DNA from 3 places in the Clostridioides sp. ES-S-0108-01 genome. Region 2 is predicted to be linked to each of the others. Evidence: riboswitches for the same ligand, from Rfam matches in the RefSeq annotation. Region 2 holds a riboswitch; each other region holds the start of a gene.
The links. Region 2 has a riboswitch for cyclic di-GMP ahead of IR152_RS15845 (hypothetical protein). Riboswitches for the same ligand answer to the same signal wherever they lie in the genome.

Region 1 (4,299 bases), on a different contig from region 2:
CTTACCTGTTTCATACTCAAAACTCTCATCTAAACTATCTTCTGTATTAGTACCATTATTATTTCCTTGGTTATTCATGTTAGCATCTACACCTTGAACATTATTTGTAGCAGATTTAGATGAATTTTTCGACCTTGTCTCCTTTATTGCAACTTTATCAGGGTCAATCTTTATTTCAGTTTTTTCAGCTGTATCAAAACTTAAATCAGCATTTACTGTAGCTTTTACTTTTCCTGTACCAAATATTGGTTCTAACATTTCTAGAATAGACTTTTCTAATTGTTTATTCAATGCTTGTTCAGATGCCTTATTTTTATCAACACTAATACCACTATTTATTGGTTGATTATTTTCATCAACTTCTTCATCGTCTAAAATACCTTCAGATAACAAATTCATTTTGTTATCAATGACCTGAACATTTTTTTCTGGTATATTTGTAACACTTCCTGATATAAGTGCCATAACAGATTTTATCTGATTTTTCTCTAAAGTTGTTCCTGGCTTTAACATCAAATAAACTGCCGCACTTCCTGGAACAGCCTCCTTCTCAAATACTGATGATTCTCCAAATGTTATATGCACTCTAGTATCTTCCACTTGTGGAAAACTCTTGATTGTTTTTTCTATTTCACCTTGTATCATTCTTTGTTTCTTAATCTGAAACTCTTCATCAGTAAGTCCTATTGATGAACTGTCATCCATTAGTGCAAATCCTTTAGAACCACCTGTAAGACTTGGTGCTAACTCCAATCTTAACTTATCAACTTCTGTTCTAGGTACATAGATTGTACTTCCCTTTACCTTAGTGTCTATCTTTTTAGACTCTAATTCTGCTGATATATCTGCAGCATCTTGAACATCTAGTTCTGAAAATAAGACTGCATACTTATTTTTGCTCGCAGATATTGCTGTAAATACTAGCGCTAAACATATAGCAACAATCCCTATACCTAATGCTATTTTAGTTCCCTTTTTTAGAGAACTTATCTTTGTCCTAGATTTAGCAACTTGCTCCTTAATCTTATTTTTAAAACTGTCTATCATTGATTATTACTCCTGTTCAAAAGACTAAATTTGTACCTTATTCATTTCTTGATATGCATCATGAATCTTATTTCTAACTTCTATTAAATATTGCATAGATAGTTGTGCTTCTTGACCTATTAACATAACTTCATGCATAGAGACATCTTCGCCTTTTATAAATTTTTCTTTCATATCATCTGCTGTTACTTGTTGAAAATTAACTTTATCTATAGTATCTATTATTACATCTTCAAAGTTCTTTTTTTCTTCTTTATTATTAATATTTAATGGTTTTATTTCTCCAATTAAATTATCTAACTGTGCTCCTTGCACTATATTGTTAATCTGTGTAATTGGCATAATTTATCCCTACTTTCCTATTTCTAAAGCTTTAGATATCATAGACTTCTGAGCATTCAATGTATCTATGTTAGAATCATATGCTCGTGAAGCTGTTATTAAATCTGTCATTTCAACCAATATATTTACATTTGGATATTCTACATATCCATTCGGCTTTGCATCTGGGTGAGATGGGTCATATACTTCTTTAAGAGGCGATTTATCATCTTTGACAGATGTAACTTTTACTCCTAGCATACCTAATTTATTATCATAGTTTTCTTCAAATGAAACAACTTTTCTTCTATATGCTTCTCCATTTGGACCTCTTGTAGCATTTATATTAGCTACATTTGATGATATGATATCCATTTTCAAACTTTCTGCTGTTAACCCACTAGCAGATATTCTCATTCCACTGAATACGCTCATCTTCTAATTACCTCCCACTTATTATTGATTTTGTCATTGCTATTTTACCATTTGCAAAACTTATCAAAGCATTATATTGTAATGTTGCCATTGCTTGGTTTACTTTTTCCTCTTCTATGTCTACATTATTGCCATCTACCCTTAATCCTTTCGAATTATCTGTTTTTTCCTCTATTTTTGGCATTGTGTCATTTAATGTTTCTTCAAAAGTTACATAATGTCTTTTATAGCCTTCAGTATTTATATTTGCTATATTATTTGCTATTGTCTGACTTCTTAGATTAGTTGCATCTAATCCCATTTTTATAATGTCATATGTATTCACATTCACTCCTCCTCCAAATATATTTTATCTATTTTGTTTATTAATAAATAATGAAGTTGCTATACTACAAAAAATGACTTCTTTATTCATCCAAATTAATTACATTTCTATTACATTAATACAATAATGTATCATTTTAGTAAGAAAACTAATATTTTTTCAGTGAAGTCCAATGAAAATATAAAAAAATTTTAATATATATTTAAATATTTCTTAAGAAAGTTGCCCTTTTTTGTAAAATAGTAACTTTTTTTATATAATTTATCTTTATTTTAAGTTATAATTGGTAAAATATGTTATTATATGTGTTTTCTACTACAATAAAGTAATTTCTCCATAACAAAATGACCGCCAAAAAGGCAGTCATCCTAGACTCTTCCTACGTATACAGTATACTTAGAACTCTTTTTGGCAACTGGCTGACATAGTTTGTGTATACAAACCTTAGCCCCTATAGCTTTGCGTCACTAGATTTCTCTAGTTTTGCCTATTTGGTTTTAACTTAAGTATACAATAAATAACAAATTTTTTAAATATATTTTTACTTTTCTCTTATATTTTATTTTATTTTTTACATATAATAATTTTTTATTATAAAAAAAGTATAGTTATACTCTAATAATTACAAATATATACATACTTTTATTTTATACAACTATCAGAATAAATATATCATCTCTCCTCTAATAGATTATATAGCTCTGCTAAGTCATCATTTTTTTAACATTATCATCACTATTATCAATTACACTCTGTGCCATTTCATATTCACCCAAATAAAATAGTACGTAACTAATATTATAGATTGTATCAATATCATTCCTGTCTACTTTTAATACCATATAAATATACTTATATTACACTCAAATAAACCATAGTTAAAACTTTCAATCCCAAGTTTATTTAATACATCTATCTTATTTATTATATTAGTACTTACTATATCTTCAATAAGTTGTTCATCAAAAGTATAATTATTCAAAATTAATTCTATATTATAATCCACTTGTGCATCATCATCTATACGCATTAAAAAATACTTTAAATTAACCATATCTATATTTTTATATCGATTTAAATCAACCTCATTTTTAAACTTTACAAAATACTTATATGTATAATATTGATATTTTAATTCATTGCCACATACTTCACATATTTTTTCAATAAATAATCTTGAATCTTCTGATATATCTGTTTGCTCTGATGAAATTGAATTAATTGAATAATAGATATCACCAAATATTTTTTTAAGCTCTTCAAGAGTAAAAAATATATTATTACTTATATATGAATCTATTAATTCATTAAAAAAGAGCTTTCCTTCTAAAAGTTTTTTTATTATATCAACATGAACAAAATTCAATACACTTATTATAATAAAACCTTCTCTTTTTAGATATGGTTTGACTTTTCTCAGTATTGTATAAATATCTTTTAAATCACTTGATAAATCTTCTAATATAGCATAATCAAAAAAATCTATATTTATAATTTAATTCTTTATATTCTAAATTAGTACTTTTTCATTATAATTTTCATTTGAAATCGCATTCAAAATTTCACATTTATCAGTTGTGTATATTGATGCATTTTTAAACCTATGTTAGCACCAGCATCAATTATAACTTTAGGATTTACATTTATGTTTAGTTCATATTCATTATCTATAAATATTTGTTCATAGACTTGTATATCAAATATATTTTCTCTCATTTTAATAATTTTATTAAAACCTTCTACCTTATAAAGCCCTTCACTTTTTTCTCATTTATTAAAATTATTATAATATAATAAAGGAGAATCTATTATAATTTCTAATTCAATATCTAATATATTATCACTATTCTTAATAGTATTTATTATTTCCTTTTTTTTATCTAGTAAACGCAATCTGTCACAGTCAATTAAACTATTCTTATAGTAAAATCGAATCATTTTTACTAATGTTCTTTTAGTCTTTTGATCTAAGTAAACTTTATTTTGTTCCAGAAAATTATACAATTCTTTTGATGATATATAGTGACCATCTATGTTTTTAACCGTCAATGGTTTTGTAGTTACAGATTCTTCTCTTCTCCTATAATTGTATAACTTCATAGGTAAATATGTAATTCTATCTGATAAAACCAAGCTTTTAACTGTATGTAATATATCTTCATATATAATTC
Region 2 (4,299 bases):
TCTAATATAAGGAGTAGTTCAAAAAATTTAGTTTTGGCTACTCCTATTAGTGTTTGTATTCAACTTCTCATATATAAAGAAATAGAACTGTTTAGAGTATAAAACACCTTATTAGTTCTATTTTTTATGCTTTTTTAGGTTAAATCTTATACACAATAGAAAGTTTTTTATTAATAATAGAAAATTTTTTATTAATAAGTAAAAGTTATTTATATACAGATTAAAAAAAATTTAAAGTTATATTTCTTAAGAATATTGTAATTACTATATTTTTCGTACAATAATTATTCACTAATTATTGTATTTAATTTCTGTATTAATTTCTGTATTAATTTCTGTTATAAAAAAATAATGTTGTTTACTTATATTTATTAAAAAATAGCACTGATTAAAGTACTATTTTTAGTTTCTTTTTGCATAGAAATGTTTTGGAACAGAACCAAAAAATACAATTCTCTTCTTTAACAAAATATAATAATATATTGATCTAATTATAATATTTCTACCCCTTCTATAATTATTCTTTTGATTCAAGTTCTTTTTCAATAAAATATTCTGCAAGTTCACGAGGCTCAATAGAAAGGGCTTCTGAAAGTGATATAATTCGTTTTATAGTTGGACTATGTACGAAGTAATCTTTCTCCAAATCAGAGATATAACTTTGACTTATATTAGCCAATTTACTCAACTCATTTTGAGTAAGATTTTTTAATTTACGATTAGATTTTAACACATTTTTCATATCATTATGCTGAAAAAACACATTTAAGTTTGTATATATACATATTTTTTAATTATAGGTCAATATTTTGTTCAGCAATTAATCACCTCCATTTACATTATATGTCGAAAAATAGAAAAATAAATAATTTTTTCTATAATACATATTTAGTAAATACTGGAAAATATTAAAAATATCATAATTCTATAAATTTAAAATGAAAATATATTGTATTGGTGTAGAATAAATTATATTTTATGAAATATATATGAAAATATGTAAAAAAACAACTGAAATATGGGTCGTACCAATATTTTTGAAGTAATTTTTTGTGCTAAAATGTAAATAAGTTAAAAGATTAATTATAGGGTAAAAGATTATTCTTAGGGGGAAATGGTATGATAGAAAAAGAACTTGAAGAAAAAATGAAAAAAGAAATGATTCATATTATAAAAATTATTCGTAATGAAAGAGTTCTTGAATTTACTTATCAATATTTAAAACGAATAGAAAAAAAAATAGCCCATTAACAGGGTTATTTTTTTATGATACCTTTAATAAGTTTTTCTATTATTTCTAAATACTCATCATCTAACTCTGGTAATAACTCAATAATATTTCTCATTTTAGATTTGTTATCAAGAGCTATATCTGAAAAAATATCTGGTAATATTTGTAGCAATAATTTTTCTTCTGATTCACTTAAATAATCTCTATCTTTATCACCAACTCCATAAAGAAGCCAGTCCTTATTTATATTAAATTTAGAACAAAAGTGGTTAACATATAATTTACTAGCCACCATACGACCGTTTTCAATATTTGCAACTACATTTCTAGTGACACCTAATATTTCTCCGAGTTGCTCTTGAGTTAGATTTTTTTCTCTTCTTATTTCAACAAATCTTGTTTTTGTATCTTTATCTATTTCGCACATAAAATCACCTCTTTAGATTATTATACCATTGAATTATGTGTTAGGCTACACAACTATTTTATTAAAGGTGTATATTATTACATTTATCTATTGAAAAAAATAATAAGCAATGGTATAATGTGTATATATACACCAATATGGCTATATAATTGTATATATACACGCGCAAAGAGGTGGTTTTATGAAAGATAAAGAGAATTTAATAGCAAGAATAAAAAGTCATTTATATGAAGTAAAAGATGTAAATGATTTGGATAATATAGAAAAATTAGCATATTGGTTTCATTCATTACAAAATTCATCTACTAATAATAAAAAATCTGATGAAAAAGAGAAAACTAATGTAGATGTAAATAATTTATAGCTTAATTTGTGACACAATAAAAATTATTGTGTTAATTTTTAAAATATATTATTTATTTTAAATAAAAAAACAAAGAAGGTGATTTTTAATTGAAAAAAAATAAATTATCTGTATTAAGAGAAAAAAGTGGTCTTACAAAAACTGATGTTGCTATATTTCTAAACATGACAACATCTGGAATTACAGGAATTGAGAGGTCTACAAAAATAAGTTTAGATAAAGCTATAAAACTATCTAAAATATACGGTGTTTCTATTTATGATATCTTTAATGCGAGTAGAGAATTTATGGAAGCATAAAAACTAAATATAAGGGCAAAGCTAGAGAAATTTAGTGACGCAAAACTATAGGGACTAAGGCTAATTAGCTAAGTCAGCCAGTTGCCGAAAAGAGATTGTCTTTTTGTAACTTAATATAAAAGATGCTCTAAGGTATCTTTTTTTTAGTTTGTAATTGAATTGGCAAAAAATATGTTAACAAACTAAAAATGTCCCAAAATGTAACAAATGTAATAAAAATTAAATAACTCTATATTTATGTACTTTTTTAAGGAGGAGTAAATTGAGAGAATTAGATAAAGAAAAAATAAGACATCTATATTTAAAAGGACATAATGCAAAAGAAATTTCAATTTTATTAAAAGTAAACTTTGAAAGTGTAAGAAAATGCATAAGTAGAAATTTTGCTCATTTGAAAGATATACATAAAAAGAATAGTGATTCTGCTGTAGATAAGGTAAAAGAACTATATTCAGAAGGGTATAATGCGAGGGAAATAGCAGATATTTTAAATAAAGAAGCAAATACAGTTAAATTATACATCTATAGAAATTGTGTGGATTTAAAAAAGATACATAAAAAGAATAATGAAAAGGTAGTAGATATAGAAACAGTAAAAAGATTATATACAAAAGGATATAAAGCAAAAGAAATAGCAGACATTTTAAATAAAGAAGCAAATACAGTTAATTTATGCATTTATAGAAATTGTATGGATTTAAAAAAGATACATAAAGAAAATCGAATAATAAGAAGAGATACTTTGAAATTACTAGACAGGCAGAATAAGACTCATATAAATGATAGCTCACTTCTTAAATATAATAGACAAAGTTATGAAAATGATAGAAATGGTAATTTGAAATTTGATGAAAGAAGAGGTTCAAAACCATATGATATACCTAAAAGATATAAAAAAAATATATTTTAGTATCTAATTAAAAAAGTCCCCTGGGGACTTAGATATTAAAAGTTAAAGAGATTATGTGTAAGTAGCTCTATGAAACTGAATCTATATATGGAATTTATTAAATAGATTTTATATACAGGTTCAGTTTCAAATAAAGATTTTGGGAGACAGATATTTGTCTCCTTCCCCCTCTTTTTTACAGACAGTAAGAATTTTCATATCATTTATACTAGTTGAAAAATTAATTAAAATAGAGATAAATTTATCAAAGAAAAATAAATCTTTTATTACATGATAAAAATGTTTCTAGGGAACTTAAAGTACAGATTAAATTTAAAATATATTAAGTATATTTTGTTGGGAGGATTTATATGAGTACCTCGATTTTAGCAATGTTTTTACTAGGGATTTTAGTTATAACTTTAGTAAGTTTCTGTAGCTTTATAGTTTTGAGTGAAAATGAAAATGAGAAGTTATGTGATTTTCTATTATCAGTATCAATTTGGTTTATTATATGTTTTTTATTACTTTTTATGCATTTAGGGAACGTTAAGAATAATGAATATAGAGAAGAAGAAAAGATATATAAATTTGATTATAAATTAGAAAATAACATAGTAACAAATATAGAATCTAAAGGTTTTGTGAATTTAGAAGAATTAAATAAAATTCAATTTTCTAGAATATGTGTTTATTCTTCATATGATAGTCTAGGAACTCTTAGATAAATAGTAAAAGAAAAAGTAAAAGATGTATCATTTATATCTTATATAGAACGAAAATCAGGTGAAAAGACTAAAGAGGATTTAGATAGTAAATCTCCTTATAATGATAAAGATTGTAATTATTTAGTATTCATGAATAAAAATAATGAAGTAATTAGGTTTGCTCCATTAAATAAAGATTATGAAATATTAGATACAAATTTTAAAGAATATAACAATGAAAATACAATATTTGAATTTGAAACAAAAGAAATTGGATAAAAAACAATTTATAAATTAAAGTAGTTTTTATTTAATAAATTCTCTAGAAAATAAGTCCCCTAGGGGTTTCTTTTATTTACTTAACTTATTTAATTCTAAATTA
Region 3 (4,299 bases), on a different contig from region 2:
ATACCCCATTAATGTATATTATTTTTAATTTATTACTTAATTAAATAAAATAAGTTATAATGTTTTGAATTTATGGAGAATAAAGACTTTAACTATATTGTTTGAGTTATATGGATAACTATGGTATCATATATAAAATATGGTAACAAAATTGTAACCTTTTTAGTAGAAATAAGCAAAAGTACTAGTAAAAAATTTGAAAAATATATTGGGGGTAGAAAATAATATGAAGAATAGTAAAAAGATATTGGCTATAGGACTTACACTATTTTTAGTAATGGTAAATACTCCTATGGTAAATGCGTTGACATCAGTTGAACAAATAAAAGGGAATGACAGATATGAGACAGCAGCAAAAATAGCTGATAAACAAAATTACAATACAGCAATTCTAATCAATTCAGATAATAGCTTAGCAGATGGCTTAAGTGCAAGTGGTTTAGCTGGAGCTTTAAATGCACCTATTTTGATGACAAAACAGAATCAGATTCCAAACACAACTATGGAAAGATTAAACAAAGCAAATACTGTATATATAATAGGCTCAGAATCAACAATAAGTAAAAATGTTGAAAATCAGTTACTATCCAAAAAAAAGGTTGTACAAAGAATATTTGGTGAAAATAGATTTGATACAAGCATAAAAATAGCTGAAAAAATAAAAGAAATTAAGCCAATAGATAAAGTAATTATAGCCAATGGATTTACGGGAGAAGCAGATGCGATAAGTGCATCACCAGTAGCAGCTAGAGATGGAGTACCTATAATACTCACAGATGGAAATAGTGTAGAATTTGACACAACAGGGTTAAAGAGTTATGCACTTGGCTCTAGTGAAATAATCAGTGACGAATTAGTTAAGAGTACAAATTCTGTTAGATTGGGTGGAACAGATAGATTTGATACCAATAAGAGAGTTATACAAGAGTTTTATAAAAATAGTAAAGAATTTTACCTAAGTAAAGGGTTGCAATTAACAGACGCATTGGTAGTTTCTACAATAGCAAAAAATGCTCCTGTAGTTTTAGTTGAAAATGGTAGCAACAAGAGCATTTTAAGTGGTGCAAATAAATTAACTGTACTAGGAGGCATAAATCAAAATGTTATCAAGCAATGTATAAATCAAGCTTCACCAAACCAACAAGGGTTATATTACAATCCAAATGACAGAGCATTTAAGGAGAGAATAAAGGGTAAAGTATATGCTCTTACAAAGCAATACAGAAAAGAAAATGGAGTAAGAGCGTTATCTGTAGCAAGTAGATTAGAGGGTCTAGCAAATGATTGGTCTAATTTAATGGCAAATAAGAAGACTTTATCTCATACGATAAATGGAAAAAATTCATATTCTACTTTTTTAAAGTACTTAGATTGGAGTGAGATTAAGCCTGGATATATTGCAGTTCAAGGTGAAAATATAATTAAATATAAAATTCCAGATAAACCTGTGTATACAAATAGAGATGCAGATGATATAGGAAACTTTATTTTTAATGAGTGGAAGACAAATCCAGAAGAAGGTACTAATATGTTACATAAAGGGTATGAAATAATGGGATTTGGTATAGCTATAACAGGAGATAAGAATCTATATGCGACACATGAGTTTTATGGAAGATATAAAGAATAAGAAAGATATACACAAAATTATGCTTGTGAGAAAATTATATAAGTAATTAAATTATAATGAAAAATTGCGGTGTCTCAAGATGAAATTTTTAATTCATGAGGCACTTTTTTTATATTAAATTAAATACATTTTCATCATTTCAACAATGAAAAATAGGCTTATCTCTATTTTGAGACAGCTAAATTTTTATAATTTAATTTAAAAAAATTGTATTAAAAAGTTTAAATATAATATAAAATGGGTAATAAAGTAGTGAAAATTAAATGGCAAAATTAGGGAAATCTAATGACGCAAAACTATAGGGATTAAAGCTTTTAAAGCCATATCAGCCAGTTGCTAAAAAGAGTAAAGTCTTTTTATCTTATAATTAAGATTCTCTTTGAGTGTCTTTTTTTATTGTCTGAAACTTATAGTATTTAAATTCATGAAAAGTTAGATATTTATTAAGGGAGGATTGTTGTTTCATGAAAAAGGCAATATCTTGTGTACTAGCAGTATCTATGTGTAGCGCACCACTAAACGTTTTTGCAGAAACTATGTTAGAGGGAAAGCTAAGGGCAGTTGAAAAATCAGTTACAGAAAAGTTGAAGGGGAATCTTGAAGTAGATTTAAATTTTTCACTTCCAATAAAAAACAATGAGTCAGAAAATATGACTAATATGCAGTTACGATTAAAAGATGATAGTAACAATAGTGGGGTAATAAAGCTTGGAGAAAAAGATTCAGGAACAGTAAATATTGGGGCAGATAATATAGAATATACTATAAAAAAACTATCTGCAAGTAGAAGTGAAATAAAAAATAAAGATGAGAATATATCATATTATAATATTGTATTTGACAATTTACCTGTAGGAAAATACAATATAGAAGTCTCTGGAGCTGGATTTAAGAACAAAGAAATTAAAGACATTGATATATCAAGTTATTCACAAAGAGTTTTATTAAGTAATAGAGCAAGTGTAGATAATAAAAATAAACCTTTAAATTATGAATTATTCTTAATGGGTGATGTAAACGAAGATGGTAAAGTAGATAAGAATGATTATAATAAGGTTTTAGAGAATATAGATTCAAATAAAAGAGAATATGATTTAAATAGAGATGGAAAGGTAGATATTGTTGATTTAGATTATGTGCAGAAAAATTTAGGTCAAAGTGAAGATGCAAAAAGTCTAGAAAGTATAGTATCTACCAACCCTATAGTAGATACGAGTAAGGTTGAATTAAAAGTAAATAGTGATACAGATATTAAAGGTAATGTAGAAGATTTATTTAGTGAAGAAAATAATGGAGTTACAATATCTCAAAAAAATGATAAAATATCAGAGGAAAAACCAGCAGTAATGGACATAGCTTTATCAGAAGCACTTAATATGGAAGTCATCAATATAAAAGCTCCAGAAGGTACTGCTCCAGCAAAAGGAATAGTTGAAGTTACTGACAAAGATGGTAATGTTCAACAGATTCCTTATGAAAACAAAGAATATATAAAAAACTTAAAAGATGAAGAGCAACAAGAAGAAGCAAATAACGAACAAGAAGAAGTAAATCAAGAAGAAGTAAATAATAAAGATGAAAATATAGAGCAGTCTGATAATAACTCAAATAATAAAGATGAAAATAATGATAAACAAGAAGAAAATAGTGATAAAGAAGAATCAAACTCTAATACAAATCAAGATGAAAATAATGGTAAAGAAGATTCATCAACAGATAAATCTGATTCAGATGAAGATACTCCAAAAGAAGAGGGTAATATCAGTAAAGATGATAACTCTACAACATCTACATATAGTAGGTCAGCATTAGAAACATATGCAGATGTTCAAAATAGCGATATAGTAATAAATCTTGGTAAACAAGTAGCAGTAAAAAAGATAACTATAAAAATAACAGCCACAACAGCAAATGATAGAAGCCTTGCAGAAATATCTAAAGTTGAATTTTTAAACAATGTATATAAAGAAATACCAAAGCCAGATATGAATATACCTAAAATCAATAAAATATTGACTAGCACTGCTGTTGGAAATGAAAAGGTATCTTTTTATTGGAATAATGAAGTAAATGTATCGGCATATGAGCTTATACTAGATAAAATTGACGATAAGGGAAAAGTATTATCGACTAAAAAATTACAAACTAGTAAAAATACAATAGAAGTTAGAGATATAGAAGCATATGGACTATATAGAGTTAGCATACAATCTTTAAATGGCGATTGGTCTAGTGGATATAAAGATGCAATGCCAGAAAACTTAGATGGAGTACCAGAAAATGTAGATTCAAACTATAAACCTATACAATTTAGCCCAGATAGTATATTAGAATTTCAAGTTGTTCCAAATACAAAGCCAGAACCACCAGAAGGCATAAGTGTTAAAGGTAGATTTAAATCTCTTGATGTAAGTTGGAAAAATCATAAGCAAGCTAAAGATTTTGACTTATATTATAGAGAAAAAGCTTCTAATGGCTCTTGGATAAAATACAATGATAGGCTTATTCGTGGGACAAGTTCAAAGATAGAAGGTCTTAAGGATAATACAACATATGAAGTTAGAATGACAGCTACTAACCACTTGGGAACTAGTGGAATGTCTAAAACATATATAGGGACAACTGAAAGTATGGATGCACCAACAACACCTAACTATAGATTGATTAAT

Region 1: another riboswitch for cyclic di-GMP. It lies ahead of flgB (flagellar basal body rod protein FlgB); the one in region 2 lies ahead of IR152_RS15845 (hypothetical protein).
Region 3: another riboswitch for cyclic di-GMP. It lies ahead of IR152_RS15675 (M60 family metallopeptidase); the one in region 2 lies ahead of IR152_RS15845 (hypothetical protein).

What each region holds. Positions count from the first base shown of each region.
Region 1 covers NZ_JADGMN010000011.1:33,126-37,424, reverse strand. The annotation lists gene fliF (flagellar basal-body MS-ring/collar protein FliF) at 1-1,047, opposite strand, end outside; gene fliE (flagellar hook-basal body complex protein FliE) at 1,072-1,389, opposite strand; gene flgC (flagellar basal body rod protein FlgC) at 1,399-1,803, opposite strand; gene flgB (flagellar basal body rod protein FlgB) at 1,811-2,128, opposite strand; cyclic di-GMP riboswitch class I at 2,536-2,626, opposite strand; gene IR152_RS11560 (hypothetical protein) at 2,961-3,494, opposite strand; gene IR152_RS11555 (hypothetical protein) at 3,683-3,844, opposite strand; gene IR152_RS11550 (glycosyltransferase family 2 protein) at 3,896-4,299, opposite strand, start outside.
Region 2 covers NZ_JADGMN010000021.1:9,791-14,089, forward strand. The annotation lists gene IR152_RS15825 (helix-turn-helix domain-containing protein) at 518-742, opposite strand; gene IR152_RS20110 (hypothetical protein) at 1,120-1,251, shown strand; gene IR152_RS15830 (helix-turn-helix domain-containing protein) at 1,257-1,658, opposite strand; gene IR152_RS15835 (hypothetical protein) at 1,840-2,022, shown strand; gene IR152_RS15840 (helix-turn-helix transcriptional regulator) at 2,112-2,321, shown strand; cyclic di-GMP riboswitch class I at 2,326-2,410, shown strand; gene IR152_RS15845 (hypothetical protein) at 2,584-3,231, shown strand; gene IR152_RS15850 (hypothetical protein) at 3,582-3,938, shown strand; gene IR152_RS20115 (hypothetical protein) at 4,068-4,196, shown strand.
Region 3 covers NZ_JADGMN010000020.1:43,193-47,491, reverse strand. The annotation lists gene IR152_RS15680 (cell wall-binding protein Cwp9) at 227-1,630, shown strand; cyclic di-GMP riboswitch class I at 1,886-1,971, shown strand; gene IR152_RS15675 (M60 family metallopeptidase) at 2,095-4,299, shown strand, end outside.